4 regions of the Candidatus Enterococcus lemimoniae genome follow, and region 1 is predicted to be linked to each of the others. Evidence: predicted binding sites of a transcription regulator. Region 1 holds the regulator's gene; each other region holds the start of a gene.
What was found. The regulator NrdR, encoded in region 1, represses ribonucleotide reductase genes. The targets are predictions, from matches to a motif close to ACACNATATATNGTGT.
Positions count from the first base shown of each region.

Region 2: a site for NrdR is predicted at 2,229-2,244, ahead of nrdD (anaerobic ribonucleoside-triphosphate reductase). Genes of this name have one in related genera too.
Region 3: a site for NrdR is predicted at 2,472-2,487, ahead of nrdH (glutaredoxin-like protein NrdH). Genes of this name have one in related genera too.
Region 4: a site for NrdR is predicted at 2,435-2,450, ahead of pnuC (nicotinamide riboside transporter PnuC). Genes of this name have one in related genera too.

Region 1 covers NZ_CP147248.1:866,796-871,163, forward strand. Annotated here, with positions in the region: gene A5866_RS04230 (replication initiation and membrane attachment family protein) at 1-1,272, opposite strand, end outside; gene nrdR (transcriptional regulator NrdR) at 1,285-1,770, opposite strand; gene coaE (dephospho-CoA kinase) at 2,088-2,681, opposite strand; gene mutM (DNA-formamidopyrimidine glycosylase) at 2,685-3,521, opposite strand; gene polA (DNA polymerase I) at 3,606-4,368, opposite strand, start outside.
Region 2 covers NZ_CP147248.1:1,389,923-1,394,290, reverse strand. Annotated here, with positions in the region: gene nrdD (anaerobic ribonucleoside-triphosphate reductase) at 1-2,167, opposite strand, end outside; gene A5866_RS06665 (ABC transporter ATP-binding protein) at 2,478-3,245, shown strand; gene A5866_RS06660 (ABC transporter permease) at 3,235-4,368, shown strand, end outside.
Region 3 covers NZ_CP147248.1:1,522,930-1,527,297, forward strand. Annotated here, with positions in the region: gene feoB (ferrous iron transport protein B) at 1-1,750, opposite strand, end outside; gene A5866_RS07370 (FeoA family protein) at 1,752-2,222, opposite strand; gene nrdH (glutaredoxin-like protein NrdH) at 2,716-2,940, shown strand; gene nrdI (class Ib ribonucleoside-diphosphate reductase assembly flavoprotein NrdI) at 2,942-3,319, shown strand; gene nrdE (class 1b ribonucleoside-diphosphate reductase subunit alpha) at 3,300-4,368, shown strand, end outside.
Region 4 covers NZ_CP147248.1:1,259,137-1,263,504, reverse strand. Annotated here, with positions in the region: gene gatB (Asp-tRNA(Asn)/Glu-tRNA(Gln) amidotransferase subunit GatB) at 1-1,238, shown strand, start outside; gene A5866_RS06080 (diacylglycerol kinase) at 1,255-2,313, shown strand; gene pnuC (nicotinamide riboside transporter PnuC) at 2,578-3,267, shown strand; gene A5866_RS06070 (deoxynucleoside kinase) at 3,280-3,921, shown strand; gene rlmD (23S rRNA (uracil(1939)-C(5))-methyltransferase RlmD) at 4,042-4,368, shown strand, end outside.

The DNA.
Region 1 (4,368 bases):
GTTTTGTCCGTAGCGCTGTCTCGTTTGTTTTTGTTCTTTGCCTTTTTTGGCTAACTCACGCACATGATCAATCGCCTTTTCAGGGGAAAAAATACCACTTTGTGCCCATTCATTGGCGATTCGATTAACATAGTCCGCTTTTAGTGTTGGTTGTTTTTGAATATTATAAACATAATTGATCAAGACATTGATCACACTGTTTGGCAGTCCGGATTTACTCACTAAGTATTTAACTAAAGAACGCTCTTGTGGCGTAGTGTAACCACCTCGTTCGTTTTTTAAGGCTTCTAAATAATTCAGCGGAAAATTCTTCTCACTATCCATGATCATTTGAATATCTTGTGTTGAAAAACCATTCATTTTTAATGAGTTGTAACGATATGTTTGCTGATCGTCGGCAGATAGTTCCACTGAATCATTGGTTTGGAATTGGCTGGTCTTTTGTTTTTTATCCGGATCATAAGTACGATACACCGCTCGTTCAAAGTCTTTGACGTCGATCTTACTCGTATAATAATCAAATGATTTAGAACAAAACTCGATCATATCTAATTCTGTGATTCCAAATAAATTGTGGAAGATAAATACCTCTTCCTTAAAACCAGCACTATTATCAGGAAGTTTGATTCCTAAATTTTCAATTCCTTGAACAAAATAGACCCAATCAAAGGTTTCATTGACTGCACTTGGTTTTTTCACAGGTCTTGGATCAGTGAACGCTTGCTCCATCTTACCTAGCTGACCACTTTGTGCAATGATTTGCTCCTCTTTGAACAGATAGATATCTTTAAAACTAGCTGAAATATCTTCAAAACCCGTCAAACTAATAAATTTTGGTTTGAATCGTTCAAATAATTTATCCATCTTTCTTTGTCCAACACTGTTTAAAAGAGTCAGTGACAACACTTCGTCTTTAAAGAAACGTTCAGCCGTTTCAGGATGATTTAAACGATATAAAAAGTAAGTCCCTAGTTCATTATCTTCTTTAACAAAGGTACCTAATAAGCCAATACCTTCTAATTTTTTTCTGGCAGTTTGAATTTCTTTGATACTCATGTCCAACATCGTAATCAGCTCTGCATGAAAAAGTGATTCACTAACACCTGTTTCTGTAACTTCTGATAACAGAGTCAAATATAAACTAAACGCTTTCGCCCCTATTAGCGGTTGATATAAAAGTGTTAAAACAGTTTGTTCTTGGTCAGACAAAGGATAAGCAATAGTTGCTTGAAATATGCTTTTTGGCTGGACTTCTTTCCACTTCTCTTTCAAGGAAAGACCTCCTTATTCATTGGTTGTATCAGCGTTTGAAGACTTTGCTTTATCAACGATTCCTTGCAATTCTTTTAAGAATACACTCATATCTTTAAATTGACGGTACACGCTGGCAAAACGAATATAGGCAATTTCATCTAGATTGACTAAATCTTCCATTACATATTCTCCGACTAGTGTCGTTGAAACTTCATTCTCGCCTAAGCTACGAACACGATTTTCAACATTGTCAACGATTTGTTCCATTTGTTCCATGGCAACTGGACGTTTTTCTGCTGAGCGAATCAACCCGCGTAAAATCTTCTCTCTATTAAATTCTTCTCGGTCACCGTTTTTCTTAATGACTAATAATGGTGCCGCTTCAATCCGTTCAAATGTTGTAAAACGGTAATTACAATTTTCACACTCTCTACGACGACGGATTGCACGACCATCGTCAGCTTGACGACTATCAATTACACGAGAATTATTATGATGACATCTTGGACAACGCATAGCATTCACCTCATTTTATCTAATAATATCTATTTTAACAGTTAATTTTAAGTTTACTTCCTATATTATAACATGAAATGCTTAAGAAACCAGACATTAACGATTACTTCTTAACCATTTTTTTTCATTTGTTTAACGTTTATTTAATAACAGTTTTTTAAATAAAATGAATCAGACTCTCACTGAGCTGGTTATTTCTCTTATCAATTTATCTAAACAAGTTTTAACAAAAAAATGAAAACAAAATCGGCTTTAACATTCGCTGCCTCTCTTGTCTTCATTTATCTGAAAAATAGTTCTCATTACAGATAGAGTAACTAAAAATGATTGTTTAACACCCAATTTTCCACCAATTTCTTAGTTTCTTGGATCGTTTTTTGATTATCAAATACGATATCTGCTTTTTGCTTTTTCTGTTCGATCGATAATTGACTATTTATTCGTTGCCACGCTTCTTGTTCCGTCAGATGATCTCTTTCCATCAGACGATCCAGTTGAATCGTTTCTGGAACATAGACAACCGCTACTTGGTCCATGTCATTTTCATATCCGCCCTCATAAAGCAAGGGAATATCAACAACGACTAATGACGCTTGGTCTTTTTTCTTTTCAATTTGCGATAAGATTGCTTCTCTTAAAAAAGGAGAGAGTAATGCATTTAGTTTTTGTCTTTTTTCTTCGTCTGAAAAAACGAGCGCTCCTAATTTTTTACGGTCCAATGAACGATCTGGCTGCAACATTTCTGTTCCAAACGTAGACACAATTTTAGCTAACCCTGGCCTCCCCACTTCAACAACCTCTCGAGCAATCACATCAGCATCAACAACTGGAAACCCCAGTTCTTTAAAAACCTTTACAACGGTACTTTTCCCTGTAGCAATCCCACCAGTTAGTCCTAATATCATAGTCATCGTTTAGTTCCTCACTTTTAAGGTTTGACACTTCGGACAAAAATGAGTTCCTCGTTGCGCAACTTTGATTTTTTTGATTGGTGTAGCACATCGTGGACATGGTTTCTCCGTTTGGCCATAAACATTTAGTGAAATTTGGAAGGTTCCTGCTTCACCTAGCGCATTTAAGTAGCTACGGATTGTTGTTCCGCCAGCTTCAACCGCTCGGCCTAGGACATCGATGATTGCATAATACAGCCCTTCAACCTCTTTAGGTTTTAATGAATCAGCGGGTTGTTCTGGATGAATACTCGCTTCCCACAAAGCCTCATCTACATAAATATTCCCTAAACCAGTAACTAGTCGTTGATCTAATAATAACGGTTTGATGGCTTTATGATGTTTTTTTAACCCAACTCGAAATTCCTTTAATTTGAATTGAGTAGGAATTGGTTCAGGACCTAAAGCCAAGATACCTTTATAATGTTCACCTTGATTTTTAGGCACTAAAACCATACGACCAAATTTCCGAACATCAAGATAACGGAGTTCAGTTCCATCGGTAAACGTGAAAATCACGTGAGTATGTTTTGTTCGCTCTTCTTCTGGCTTATGAATTTCATATTTTCCTTCCATCCGCAGATGAGAAATCATATCGTAATTCGTTAATTTGAAAATCAAAAATTTGCCACGTCGTTCCATTTTTTCGATTGTTTGACCAATCAACTGTTGCGCAAAAATATCTGTTTCAGGTGATTCAATGATTCTCGGCCATAATATCGTGACTTCTTCGATTGTTTTGTCGACAACTAACTTTTCCAACCCTTTTCTGACGGTTTCAACTTCTGGTAATTCAGGCATAACTCACCTCTCCTTTGAAGAAAAAGACCGAAACAAACACATCAAGATTTTACAACCTTGTTCGTTAGGTCAGTCTTTTTCAGCTTATTTTGCTTCGTACCATGTTTTACCCCAGCTGCTATCTGTCAGCAATGGTACATGTAATGAAACAGCATTTTCCATCACTTCTTTAACCAAAGCATTTAGCTGATCTAATTCAGCTTCTGGCGCTTCAAAAACAAGCTCATCGTGAACTTGCAGTAACATCGTTGCCTGCATTTTTTCTTCTTTTAATCGTTGATCCATATTGATCATCGCAATTTTCAAAATATCAGCGGCACTACCTTGAATCGGTGTATTGATTGCAGTTCGTTCTGCAAACGAACGAAGATTGAAATTACGTGAATTGATATCTGGCAAATAACGACGACGGTTATACAAGGTTTCTACAAATCCTTTATCTTTAGCGTCGCGAACGATATCTTCCATATATTTTTTAACACCTGGGTATTTCTCAAAATAAGTATCAATATACTCTTGTGCTTGTTTCCTAGTAATACCTAAATTTTGGGATAAGCCATAATCGCTGATTCCATAAACGATCCCAAAATTGACCGCTTTGGCTTGGCGACGCATATTTGGCGTAACATCTTCTGGTTTTTCGATACCAAACACACGCATCGCTGTACTTGAGTGAATATCTTGCCCTTCAATAAAAGCTTCTTTCAAATGCTGATCATCAGAAATATGAGCTAATACACGTAGTTCGATTTGAGAATAATCAGATGAAAAAATCAACCAGTCTTTTTCTCTTGGCACAAAAGCTTCACGAATTTTACGCCCTTCTTCTAGACGGATTGGAATATTT
Region 2 (4,368 bases), 520 kb from region 1:
AGATTTCTTTATGTCTTCCATGTACCATTGGGCGGGCTTGGGGGTTGCCTAGGTATCCGCAGGTACGTTTCACAACATCACATGATTTTGGATCGTGATTGCCGCATTGTGGGCATTCGAATCCGCGTTCTGTTGGGTGGAAATCTCCTTCGAAATTACATTCATAACAATGGTCGATCGGTGTATTAGTTCCTAGATAGCCAACACGATCATAGGCATAATCCCAAACAGATTCCAAAGCTTTCGGATTTTGTTGTAAGACTGGGTATTCGCAATAGTGGATGAAACCGCCAGAGCAATATTGTGGATAATCTTTTTCAAAATCTAGTTTTTCAAATGGTGTTGGATTTTTACGTACATCATAATGGAAACTGTTTGTGTAATAGTCTTTATCTGTGATATTTTCGACAATTCCAAATTTTTCAGTATCTAGGCGGCAGAAACGGTCAGTTAAGCTTTCACTTGGTGTTGAATAAACACTAAAATGATAACCATATTCATTGCCCCAGTCATCTGCATGAGCTTTCAAGTCTTTTAAAATCGCAAGTGTAAAGTCTTTCGCCTCAGGATTCGTTTCCCAGTCTCCGCCGTAAAAAGCAGAAGCGACTTCATATAAACCAATATAGCCTAGTGAAACAGTTGCCCGTTTGTTTTTAAATAATTCATTGACAGATTCTTTTCGAGACAAACGTTTACCAAATGCACCATACATATAAAGAATCGGTGCATTGGCTGGTGTGGCTTCTTTACAACGTTCAACACGATAGACTAAAGCATCTTTCATTGTATTTAAACGCTCAGCTAAAAGTGTCCAGAATCTATCAACATTTCCCTGTGCTTCCATTGCAATTCGAGGTAGGTTTAAAGTGACTACCCCTAAATTCATACGGCCGACATTGATTTCTTCGCCATTTTCATCTTTCCATCCTTGCAAGAAAGAACGACAACCCATCGGGACTTTGAAACTACCTGTCAAATCGATTAATTTATCATAATTTAAAATATCAGGATACATTCTTTTTGTAGCACATTCTAATGCAAGTTGTTTCACATCATAGTTTGGGTCTGATTCGTTTAAATTAACACCACGTTTTAAAGTGAAAATCAATTTAGGAAAAATTGCTGTTCTATGTTCACTACCTAAACCTTTGATACGGATTTGTAAAATCGCTTTTTGAATCTCGCGTTCAAACCAATTTAGACCTAATCCAAATCCCAAAGAAGTGAATGGAGTCTGTCCGTTTGAAGTGAATAAGGTATTGATCTCATACTCTAAGCTTTGCATGGCATCATAAATGTCTTTTTGGGTTTTACTCTTAGCATAAGCATCTTGACGATCAGCACCATCGATCCATTCTTTAGCATCTACTAAATGTTTTTGATAATTTAATTCAGCAAACGGTGCTAATAGTTCATCCACACGATCAGCAGAACAACCACCATATTGACTAGAGGCGACATTGGCTATAATTTGTGAGATTTGAGCAGTTGCTGTTTGGATCGATTTAGGTGACTCAACTTCAGCATTACCGATTTTGAATCCATCGTTCAACATCCCTTTGAAGTCAATCAAACAACAGTTGGTCATCGGTGTATATGGATGGTAGTCTAAGTCGTGATAGTGGATATCACCTTTTTGATGTGCATTGGCAACATGAGGAGGCAACATTTTAAGTCCAATCGACTTACCGACGATCCCAGCCGTTAAATCGCGTTGCGTGTTGAAAACATCACTATCTTTATTGGCATTCTCGTTAACGACTGATTGGTCTTTGTTGATTAATTTACTGATTGTGAAATTGATATCTGTAGCTTTACTCCGTTCAAAATCTCGACGAGTGCGGTAGTTGATATATTCTTCTGCCAATTCATATTCATTTCTTGCTAGTAAAATATGTTCAACGATATTTTGGATTTCATAAATTTTGACATCTTCTGCAAAACGATCTGAAATTTCTTGATCGATTCTTTCAACGATTTCTTGAATGCGTTCATGTGCAAGCGGGTCTAAAGAACCACGAATTTTTTGTTCAGCCTTGATCAAAGCATCATAAATTTTTCGATCATCAAAATCTACTAGCCGACCATCTCTTTTAACGATTTTAATCGTGTGTAAGGCTGAACCAGTAGAACTCACTTCATTATTAGCTTGCTTAATATCCATCATTACTGCACATCTCCTCATAGATTTATTTCTTCCTTATGATAAAACAATCAATAGAATCTTTCAACTATATATAGTGTGAAATTTAATTTTTAATGCCTTTTAATAACTACATATAGTGTTTGTGGGGGATGAAAAAAACTGTGAAAACAACTCCCTAAAAGGTTTGTGGAAATTGTCACAACGTTTTGGCTTGGAAAAATAAATGATTGATGGATCTTTTTTTATTATTACTTAATTGTAAGAGGAAACGATGTTCAGTTGGATAAAATATTGGTAGAATAAGGATAACGAATAAACTGGAGCGAAATCTATGACAAAAATTTTAGAAGTAAATCATTTAAGTAAATCATATGGGTACCGAAGCAATAAGGTTCAAGTTTTGAATAATATATCTTTTTCTGTAGAACAAGGAGAGTTTGTCGGGATCATGGGACCTAGTGGTGCTGGTAAGTCGACATTACTCAATACGATTTCCACGATTGCATTGCCTACGACTGGAATGGTTCGAATAGATGGTCAAGATATATTGAAGATGCGCGATGGTAAAATCAGCGATTTTCGACGTAAGAAACTAGGGTTTATTTTCCAAAATTTCAATTTAATGGATACATTAAATGTAAAAGATAATATTTTATTGCCATTGGCTGTTGATCGTATGCCTCTATCAGAAATGGAGCAACGGTTGGCTCATGTTGCTGATATTTTAGGGATCGACCAATTGTTAAGTAGTTTTCCTAATGCAATCTCAGTTGGACAAAAACAGCGAGTAGCAGCAGCACGCGCACTGATCACTAAACCTAAAATTATTTTTGCAGATGAACCAACAGGCTCTTTGGATTCTAAATCAGCTGCAGAACTACTTCAATATATGACGAATATGAATATACAAGACGATGCTACGATCATGATGGTTACCCATGATCCTTATACTGCAAGTTACTGTAATCGGATTTTGTTTATTAAAGATGGTGTCTTTTTTTCAGAGGTAGTTCGTCAAGGTTCTAGAAAAGAGTTTTTCAATCGGGTGATCGATATGCAGGCAACGATTGGCGGAGGTGGCCGAGCGAATGATTTTTAATTTGTCTTGGAAAAATTTTAAAGGACAATTTCTTAATTACCTTGTTTATTTTGTTAGTATGACATTTGCTGTTGTTGTCTATTATTGCTTTAATGCGATTACCTATAATAGAAATCTAACGAATAGAGTTGGACAAGAGATTCATATCGATAGTGCGATGAATTTAGGTGGTATTTTAGTCGTAGTCATGATTTTAGGATTCATGTTTGCTGCGAACCACTTTTTTCTTTTAAAAAGAGGAAAAGAAATCGGTCTGTATCACTTAATTGGCATGCGCAAAGAACAAATATCTTTTCTGTTTTTTATTGAAACGTTGATTTTGGGTGCTATATCATTAGTTACTGGTCTGATTCTTGGCGTTATTTTTTCTAAATTATTTTCAATGATTTTGGCCAAAGCCATGTTTTTGCAAGTAGAAAGTCTGTTCTATGCGTCAATTCCATCCATGATACAAACAGGGATTGTTTTTGTTTTTATGTTATTGGCAGTATCATTTCGAAGTAGTTGGCTGATTTATCGTTATCAAGTCTCAGATTTACTTAGTAAAACAAAGAAAAGAGCGGCCAATTCAAATAACTTGTCTGTTCTTGAGATTGGCTTAGGTGTTTTAGGGATCGTGTTTATCCTGACAGGCTATATTTTATCGTATAATGTGATCCGTTTTGCAACCTTTTTGATGAAATTAGTGTTTGGTTTTGCAGGGTTCTTGATTGCACCAGTAGCGATTATGTTGATTTGTATGGTAGGAACGTATTTATTTTTTAACTATACAATGAACTTAGTTGTCTATCTATTTGGAAAAGATAAGTTCAACTATTATCGAAATTTAAACATGTTAGCCTTAGGTAATACCAAGAAACATGTTAGAAGAAGCGGCAATACGTTATCGTTTGTGACAATTTTTATTGCAATTGCCTTAGGGATGATCGGTGGTGCGGCCTCTTTTTATACAATTGGGATGAACTCTGTAAATATTACAGCACCAACAGATTTTATTGTTGCACAAGATGATTTTGAGAAAGTAGCGCAAGTAATCGAAAATAAAACGGATACAAAAATAGATTCTCTCGTCAAATTGAATTATAAGTTGACGGGTAGTCGATTTCATCTTAAAATTGGACAG
Region 3 (4,368 bases), 660 kb from region 1:
CATTCTCTTTTGCAACTAAGCCTGTGATCGTCGCAACAGCTCCTTGCCAAGTGCCCCAGCCAAGTGGTGCAAATAGTGGTGCGATGACTTTACCCAAATTTGCCAAAATACTTTGGTCTTCAGCCGCTTCTTGTAATGTAAATGTATACGTAGATGTAAACCAAATGATGATACTCATCACAAAAATAATTGTTCCGGCTTTTTTCACAAATGATTTACTACGATCGTAGGCATGACGGAGAACGCCACGCAATTGCGGCATATGATACGCTGGTAATTCCATGATAAATGGTGCTGGATCACCTGAAAATGAACGCGTCTTCTTTAATGCAATCCCTGATAACACAATCGCTGCGATCCCAATAAAATAAGCGGATGGCGATACCCAACTACTTTTTGGAAAAAAGGCCCCAGCAATCAAGGCAATGATCGGTAATTTCGCTGAACAAGGCATAAATGTAGTAACCATAATCGTCATCTTACGATCTTTTTCATTTTCAATCGTTCGACTCGCCATAACTCCTGGTACACCACAGCCTGTTGCAATCAACATCGGAATAAAAGATTTTCCTGATAGACCAAATTTTCTAAATAAACGATCCATCACAAAAGCGATTCTTGACATATAACCACAATCTTCTAAAAAGCCTAAGCATAAGAATAAAACGGCTAACTGCGGTAAGAACCCTAAGACTGCGCCAACTCCAGCGATGATCCCGTCTAAAATCAAACTTTGCATCCACGGGGCTACATGCCAACTTGCTAATAGTCCTTCAACCGTTGTCGGCACAATATTTCCAAATAATTCATCATTGATCCAGTCAGTCCCCATTGTCCCAACAGTTTGAATCGCTAAATAATATACAAACCACATGATCAGTGCAAAAATTGGTAAGGCTAACCAACGATTGGTTACGATTCGGTCGATTTTATCACTTGTACTAAATGTAATTTCATTTTTTTCAATTGCACATAGAGCAGTCAAACGCGTGATAAACTCATAACGTTCATTGATCACGATCGCTTCACTATCATCACCAAAGATTTGTTCAGTGATCTTGATGATTTCTTCTATTTCCTTTTGTTGGTGTTCACTTAACTCAAGTTCTTCATGAACCCTAGCATCTCTTTCAAACAATTTAATACTATACCAACGTGCTTGTTTTGCCAGCACATTATTTCCTAAAACATCCATGATTTCATTTAATGCTGCTTCTAAACGATTATCATACGTTGGATAGTTCAACTCTGGAGGAAAAATTTCAGCAGCTTTTACTGCTTTTTTTACTAATTCATCCAGTCCTCGATTTTTTAAAGCACTAACACCAGATACATCCACACCTAAACCATAAGAAAGTTTTTCAATATTGATTTTCCTACCTGTTTTATCCAGAATATCCATCATATTCAATCCAACCACAACTGGAATACCTGTTTCCATCAATTGTGTTGTTAAATATAAGTTTCGTTCTAAGTTTGTCGCATCAACAATATTGACAATAACATCTGGTCCACCGCCCAGTAAATAGTCTCTGGCAACGACTTCTTCTGGAGTGTAAGGAGAAAGGGAATAAATACCAGGTAAATCTTGGATCGTTACTTGTTTGTTTTTTTTCAGTTTACCTTCTTTTCGTTCAACAGTAACACCTGGCCAATTTCCTACATATTGATTGGCACCTGTCAGTGCATTGAATGCTGTTGTTTTTCCACTATTCGGATTTCCTGTCAGCGCAATATGTTGCTCTTTCATCCTATACTCCCTCTTTCTGTACCAAGACTAGTTCTGCTTCATTTTTTCTTAATGTCAATTCATAACCACGTAAATTGATTTCGATTGGATCTCCTAATGGCGCCATTTTTCTAACAAGTAAATCTACACCTTTTGTCAGTCCCATATCCATCAACCGTCTTTTAACCGCTCCTTGCCCATGAATACCAATTACACGAGCTTTCTCCCCAATTGTTAATTGGTCGAGAGACACCCAATTTTCTTCATCAATACTTTTTTCTACTATAATAATCTGTTTCAATACAGATAGGTTGATCGCAATTCGGCTATTGTGTAACAAAACAATTCCATTCTCACTCGAATAATTTACCAACACGACTTTTCCACCTGGCACAAGACCAAGATTATTCAAATGCTTCTTCGCAAAACCTTCTGCCTGAATCTCTTCAATTGTATAAACCTTGTTTAACTTTGCTTGTGCCAATGTCAACATTGGATTACCCTCCCCATTCTAAATACCACTATATGATAACGACGTTTCACTTTGTACTTTTCAATATAAAAACAACCACGCTAACCATTTGTGAAAAAGTTTCATTTTAATCATCAATGATATTGATAATCGTTCTCATTAAGTATACCTGTTTGTGAGACTTAAATCAATCTTCTTTCTACCTATAGTAAGATAATATTTTCTGCGCTTAAGTAACTAAATTTGATTAGTGTATCTTAGATCAATCGACCACTATATCTTGTGTTTCGCCAATTAGAATTTCCGATGAAAATTTTAATAAATTTCTTTTTTTAACGCTAAAATAGCAAGAATAGCCGCTCAAATCTAGAGAATACGTGCTTTCATATTTCTTTCAAAAACACAAAACATGGTATTCCATCCAAAAATAACCACAATATGTAGTGCCTAAGTGTTGACTTTTTCCCTGAGAGATTTATACTAGTGAAGTAAACTAATTGAGGGGGAATTAAAAATGAACGTAAAAATCTTTTCTAAAAATAATTGTATCCAATGTAAAATGGCAAAACGCTTTTTGAGCGAGAATAATATAGCATTTGAAGAAGTAAATATCGATATCCAACCAGACGCAATCGATTGGTTAAAAGAACAAGGATTCCAAAGTGTTCCGGTTATCACTTCTGATGCTACAACAGTTGTAGGATTCCGTCCTGATCAATTAAAACAATTGGCTAGCTAAAATGAAAATCGTTTATTTTACTGTCACCGGACAAACCAGACGCTTCATTAAAAAATTGGATTTAGCAGCTTATGAGATTGAGCCTGCGGATCCTTTTTTTGAGATAAATGAGCCTTTTGTCCTCGTCGTTCCTACTTATGACCAAGAAATCACTGAAGTAGTGAACGATTTTCTTGATTACAAAAGTAATCAGAAACAGTTAAGAGGCGTGGCCGGCAGCGGCAATCTTAATTTTGCAGAATTATTTGTGTATACTGCCAAAGACATAGCCCGCGAGTATAAAGTTCCTATGGTTTTTGCTTTTGAATTTAGCGGCACGAACGAAGATGTAGAATCCTTTAAGAAAGTAGTGAGTGAACTTGAGTCTAAAAGAAATTAAAGATGTCAGCTATTTTAAGCTGAATAATGAGATCAACCGTCCTATTGATGGACAAATCCCTTTACATAAGGACAAAGAAGCACTAGAAGCATTTTTCAATGAGAATGTTCTTCCTAATACAAGAACTTTCAATACTATAGAAGAAAAAATCAATTATTTAATTGAAAATGATTATTTAGAAACTGCATTTATCGCCAAATATTCTATGGCTTTTATTGAACAACTATATACATTTCTTGATGAACAACGATTTGAATTTAAATCATTTATGGCAGCTTACAAGTTTTATTCACAATACGCGCTTAAAAACAACGAAGGAACTGAATACTTAGAAAGCTATGAAGATCGTGTGGCCTTCAATGCTTTGTACTTTGCTGATGGCAATGAAGAACTAGCGTTGATTTTAGCTGATGAAATGATCCATCAACGCTACCAACCTGCAACCCCTTCTTTTTTGAATGCTGGACGCAAACGTCGTGGTGAGCTTGTTTCTTGTTTCCTGATCCAAGTAACCGATGATATGAACAGCATTGGTCGTTCAATCAACTCAGCCTTACAATTATCACGTATTGGTGGCGGTGTGGGAATCACACTAGCGAACTTGCGTGAAGCAGGCGCTCCAATCAAAGGATACGAAGGTGCTGCCAGTGGCGTGGTTCCTGTTATGAAATTGTTCGAAGATAGCTTTAGCTATTCTAATCAATTAGGTCAACGTCAAGGTGCTGGAGTTGCTTACCTAAACGTTTTCCATCCAGATATCGAAATGTTCCTTTCAACGAAAAAAGAAAACGCGGATGAAAAAGTTCGTGTGAAGACTCTTTCTTTAGGTGTTGTGGTTCCTGATAAATTTTATGAATTAGCTCGTAACAATGATGATATGTATTTATTTAGCCCATATAGTGTTGAACGTGAATGCGGTGTACCGTTCTCTTATGTTGATATTACAAAAGAATACGATAATCTAGTAGCTAATCCTAAGATTCGTAAACGTAAAATCAAAGCCCGTGATCTAGAAAATGAAATTTCTAAATTACAACAAGAATCTGGTT
Region 4 (4,368 bases), 390 kb from region 1:
CGTTAAATTGTGAGATTTCAAAAGACACTCATTTTGACCGTAAAAACTATTTCTACCCAGATAATCCCAAAGCTTATCAAATTTCGCAATTCGATCAACCAATCGGTCACGATGGCTGGATCGACATCGAAGTGGAAGGCAAAACAAAACGCATTCGTATTGAACGTGTCCATTTAGAAGAAGATGCTGGTAAAAATATTCACGGTGACGGCGGTTATTCTTATGTTGATTTAAACCGTCAAGGTACACCACTGATCGAAATCGTTTCAGAAGCTGACATGCGTTCACCAGAAGAAGCCTATGCATATTTAGAAGCTATTCGTTCAATCATTCTATTTACAGGCGTTTCAGATGTAAAAATGGAAGAAGGGTCAATGCGTTGTGATGCGAACATTTCTTTACGTCCTTATGGCCAAGAAGAATTCGGTACAAAAGCAGAGCTTAAAAACTTAAACTCAATGAGTTTTGTAAAAAAAGGTCTTGCCTTTGAAGAAAAACGCCAAGCAAAAGTGTTGCTATCTGGTGGAGAAATCCAACAAGAAACACGTCGCTTTGATGAAACAACCAATAAGACATTATTGATGCGTGTCAAAGAAGGATCAAGTGATTACCGTTACTTCCCAGAACCAGATGTGCCACGTTTTGCGATCGATGATGAATGGATTGAAAAAGTTCGTCATAGCTTACCAGAAATGCCGGCCTCTCGTCGTGCTCGTTATATTAAAGAATTAGGCTTACCAGAATACGATGCAATGGTTCTAACACTAACTAAAGAAATGTCTGACTTCTTTGAAGCTGCTTTAAATGAAGGTGCGGATGCGAAACAAGTGTCTAACTGGTTGATGGGTGAAGTTTCAGCATATCTAAACAGCGAAAAAATCGAATTGGCAGACACTAAATTAACACCTGCCAACTTAGCTGGCATGATTACTTTAGTAGCAGATGGAACGATTAGTTCGAAAATCGCTAAAAAAGTCTTCAAAGAGTTGATCGAAAATGGCGGAGATGCCAAAGAAGTGGTTGAAGCTAAAGGGTTAGTTCAATTATCTGACCCATCACAATTACTACCGATCATCAATGAGGTACTAGATAATAATCAACAATCTGTCGACGATTTCAAAAATGGAAAAGATCGTGCAGTTGGCTTTTTAGTTGGTCAAATCATGAAAGCTACAAAAGGCCAAGCCAATCCAGGTGTTGTTAACAAATTACTTCAAGAAGAATTAGCAAAACGCTAGAAAGCAGCGAAAGATGATGAAAAAAGCAAGAGTGATTTATAATCCAACTTCAGGTAAAGAGTTAGTGAAGAAAAACCTAGCTGATATTCTTTCTGTGGTGGAAGAATGCGGATATGAAACCAGTACTTTTGCTACAACTCCAGAAGAGAATTCTGCAAAAAACGAAGCTCGCCGAGTGGCAGAGTTAGGCTTTGACCTAATTGTTGCAGCCGGCGGTGACGGAACGATCAATGAAGTTGTAAATGGGATCGCTCCTTTAGAAAAAAGACCAACAATGGCGATCATTCCTGCTGGAACAACCAATGATTATGCAAGAGCATTGAAAATCCCTAGAGATAATATTCTTAAAGCAGCCGAAGTCATCAAAAAAAATCAAACAGTTAAAATGGATATTGGGAAAGCGCAGGATAGCTATTTTATCAATATTGCGGCAGGTGGTCATTTAACAGAATTGACGTATGAGGTCCCTTCAGAACTCAAAAGTATTTTTGGCTACTTAGCTTATTTAGCAAAAGGTGCTGAAATGTTACCACGAGTGAAACCAATCAAGATGCGCATGGAATATGATGAAGGTGTTTATGAAGGGAATGCTTCAATGTTTTTCTTAGGCTTGACTAATTCTGTTGGTGGTTTTGAAAAGATTGCACCTGACGCGAAGCTTGATGATGGAAAATTCTCTTTGATTATTGTGAAGACAGCTAATGTATTTGAAATTCTACACTTAGCAGCGCTGATGCTAAACGGCGGTAAACACATAGAAGATAATCGTTTGATCTATACTAAGACTAGCCATTTACGTGCAGAAACACTTGAACCAAATAGTCGTATGATGATCAATTTAGATGGAGAATACGGCGGTGATGCACCGATGGAATTTACGAATTTACATCAGCATATCGAAATGTTTGCCAATGCAGATGCTATTCCCTCTAACGCAATCATGGGGTCTGTTTTAGATGATTACGATGATGATTCAGATGAAGAAGATGAATATCTGGAAACAAGTAAAGAGTTTGTCAAAGAAGTAGAACGCTTGACCGAAGAAGACATTGATAATAATGGAAAAATTGGTTAAGCATTTAAAATAAAAAAGAGTATCTAAGACAATTTTGTCTTAGATATTTTTTATTTTGATAGATACAATTTGAAAAATGAAAACAAATAATACACAATATATAGATTATTAAAATTAAAAAACACAATATGTTGTATAAAAAATGTCTCATAATCAATAATTGAGAAGGATTCTCATTGACTTGTGTTTGAAACAGAGGTAAATTGAATAAGTCGTCATCTCTGCAGAAAATGATAAATAGGACAAGTGAGAGGTTTGTTTGGAATGAGTTCAAATTTTATTATCAATGATTTTAAAGGATGGGAGCGAAAGAACTATCTTTTTTTACTTACGATGATTGGTGTACAATTAGTTGCGTTTTTGTTTAACCCTTCTAGCTGGATTACTTTAGTAGGTGGATTATCTGGTATTATTTGTGTTAACCTAATCGCTCAAGGCAAGGCGAGCAATTACATTTTTGGGTTTATAAGTGCATTGATCATAGGGTATTTTGGTTTTAAAACGCGAGTATATGCTGAAGTTTTACTTCAAAGTTTTTACATTATAATGGATGTTACTGGTCTATATGCTTGGTTAAAAGCTAGCGAAGATGGATCTGGGAATGTAACTGACGTGAAAACATTGAAAGGTATCCAGTGGCTGTATGCGGGGTTAGTTTGGTTTGGAATCGGTATGATTGCCTATTTTCTTTTAGGCTTTGTCAATGATGCCCAGCAAACGTTAGATGCCATAACATTCAGTGTTTCGGCAACTGGCATGCTATTGATGATCAAAAGATACCAGTCACAATTTGTATTTTGGTTAGTAGGAAATATTTTTTCTTTAGTCTTATGGTTTAGAGCAGGAACACATGCTGGTGGAGACTATGCTTTGTTTGTTATGTATTGTATGTATACATTTAATTCTATTTACGGTATGATTCATTGGTTAAAATTAAAAAATAAACAATATTAGGTAGGGAGTTCGATGGCAGTGATCGTTTTAGCAGGCACAATTGGTGCAGGAAAATCTAGTTTAACAGAAATTATTTCAGAACATTTAGGATCGGAGGCTTTTTATGAATCAGTGGATGATAATGAAGTTTTACCTTTATTTTATGCAGATCCTAAAAAATATGCCTTTTTACTACAAATCTATTTCTTAAATAAACGCTTTGATAGTATTAAACAAGCCCTTTCTCATGAAAATAATATCTTGGATCGCTCGATCTATGAAGATTCTTTATTATTTCATTTAAATGCAGATTTAGGGAGAGCAAATGAAACAGAAGTAAAAGTTTATGATTCGTTATTAGAGAATATGCTGCAAGAATTGCCATATGCGGCTCAAAAAAAGCGACCAGATTTATTAGTGCATATTAAAATATCTTTTCCAAAAATGTTGGAACGAATCAAAAGACGGGGCCGGATTTATGAACAAGTAGAACAAGATCCAGCGTTATATGATTACTATAAAGAGTTAAATAGCCGTTATGAAACATGGTTTGAAGAATATAATGAGAGTCCGAAAATCCAAATCGATGGCGATCAGTATGATTTTATTGAAAGCGAAGAAGCAAAAAATCAAGTGATTCAACTAATTGAACAGAAGTTAGCTGAAATCCACTAAAAACAATAAGCCAAATTCTAACCTATTTTTACTTCTTTTAGCTGTAGAAACAAACTCTCTATTGCTTTTCTAGCATTTTTTCATTAGAATGGGAGAAGCGCATTAAAGAAGGAGCGACTTATGAATAATTTTCCAGTAAACAAAAATGAAACAATCGAAGTTGATATTATTGATTTGACACATGAAGGAATGGGTGTTGCCAAAGTTGATGGTTACCCGCTTTTTATAGAAAATGCTTTGCCAGGTGAAAAAATTGAAATCAAAGTGCTGAAAGTCGGAAAAAGTTTTGGCTACGGAAAAGTAGTGACGATTTTAAAATCAAGTGAAGACCGTGTACCAGTTAAAGATGCGAATTTTACAAAAGTTGGGATCAGCCCATTACAGCATTTAGCGTATGGTGCTCAATTAACATTTAAAACTGACCAAGTAAAAAATGTAATGCAACGT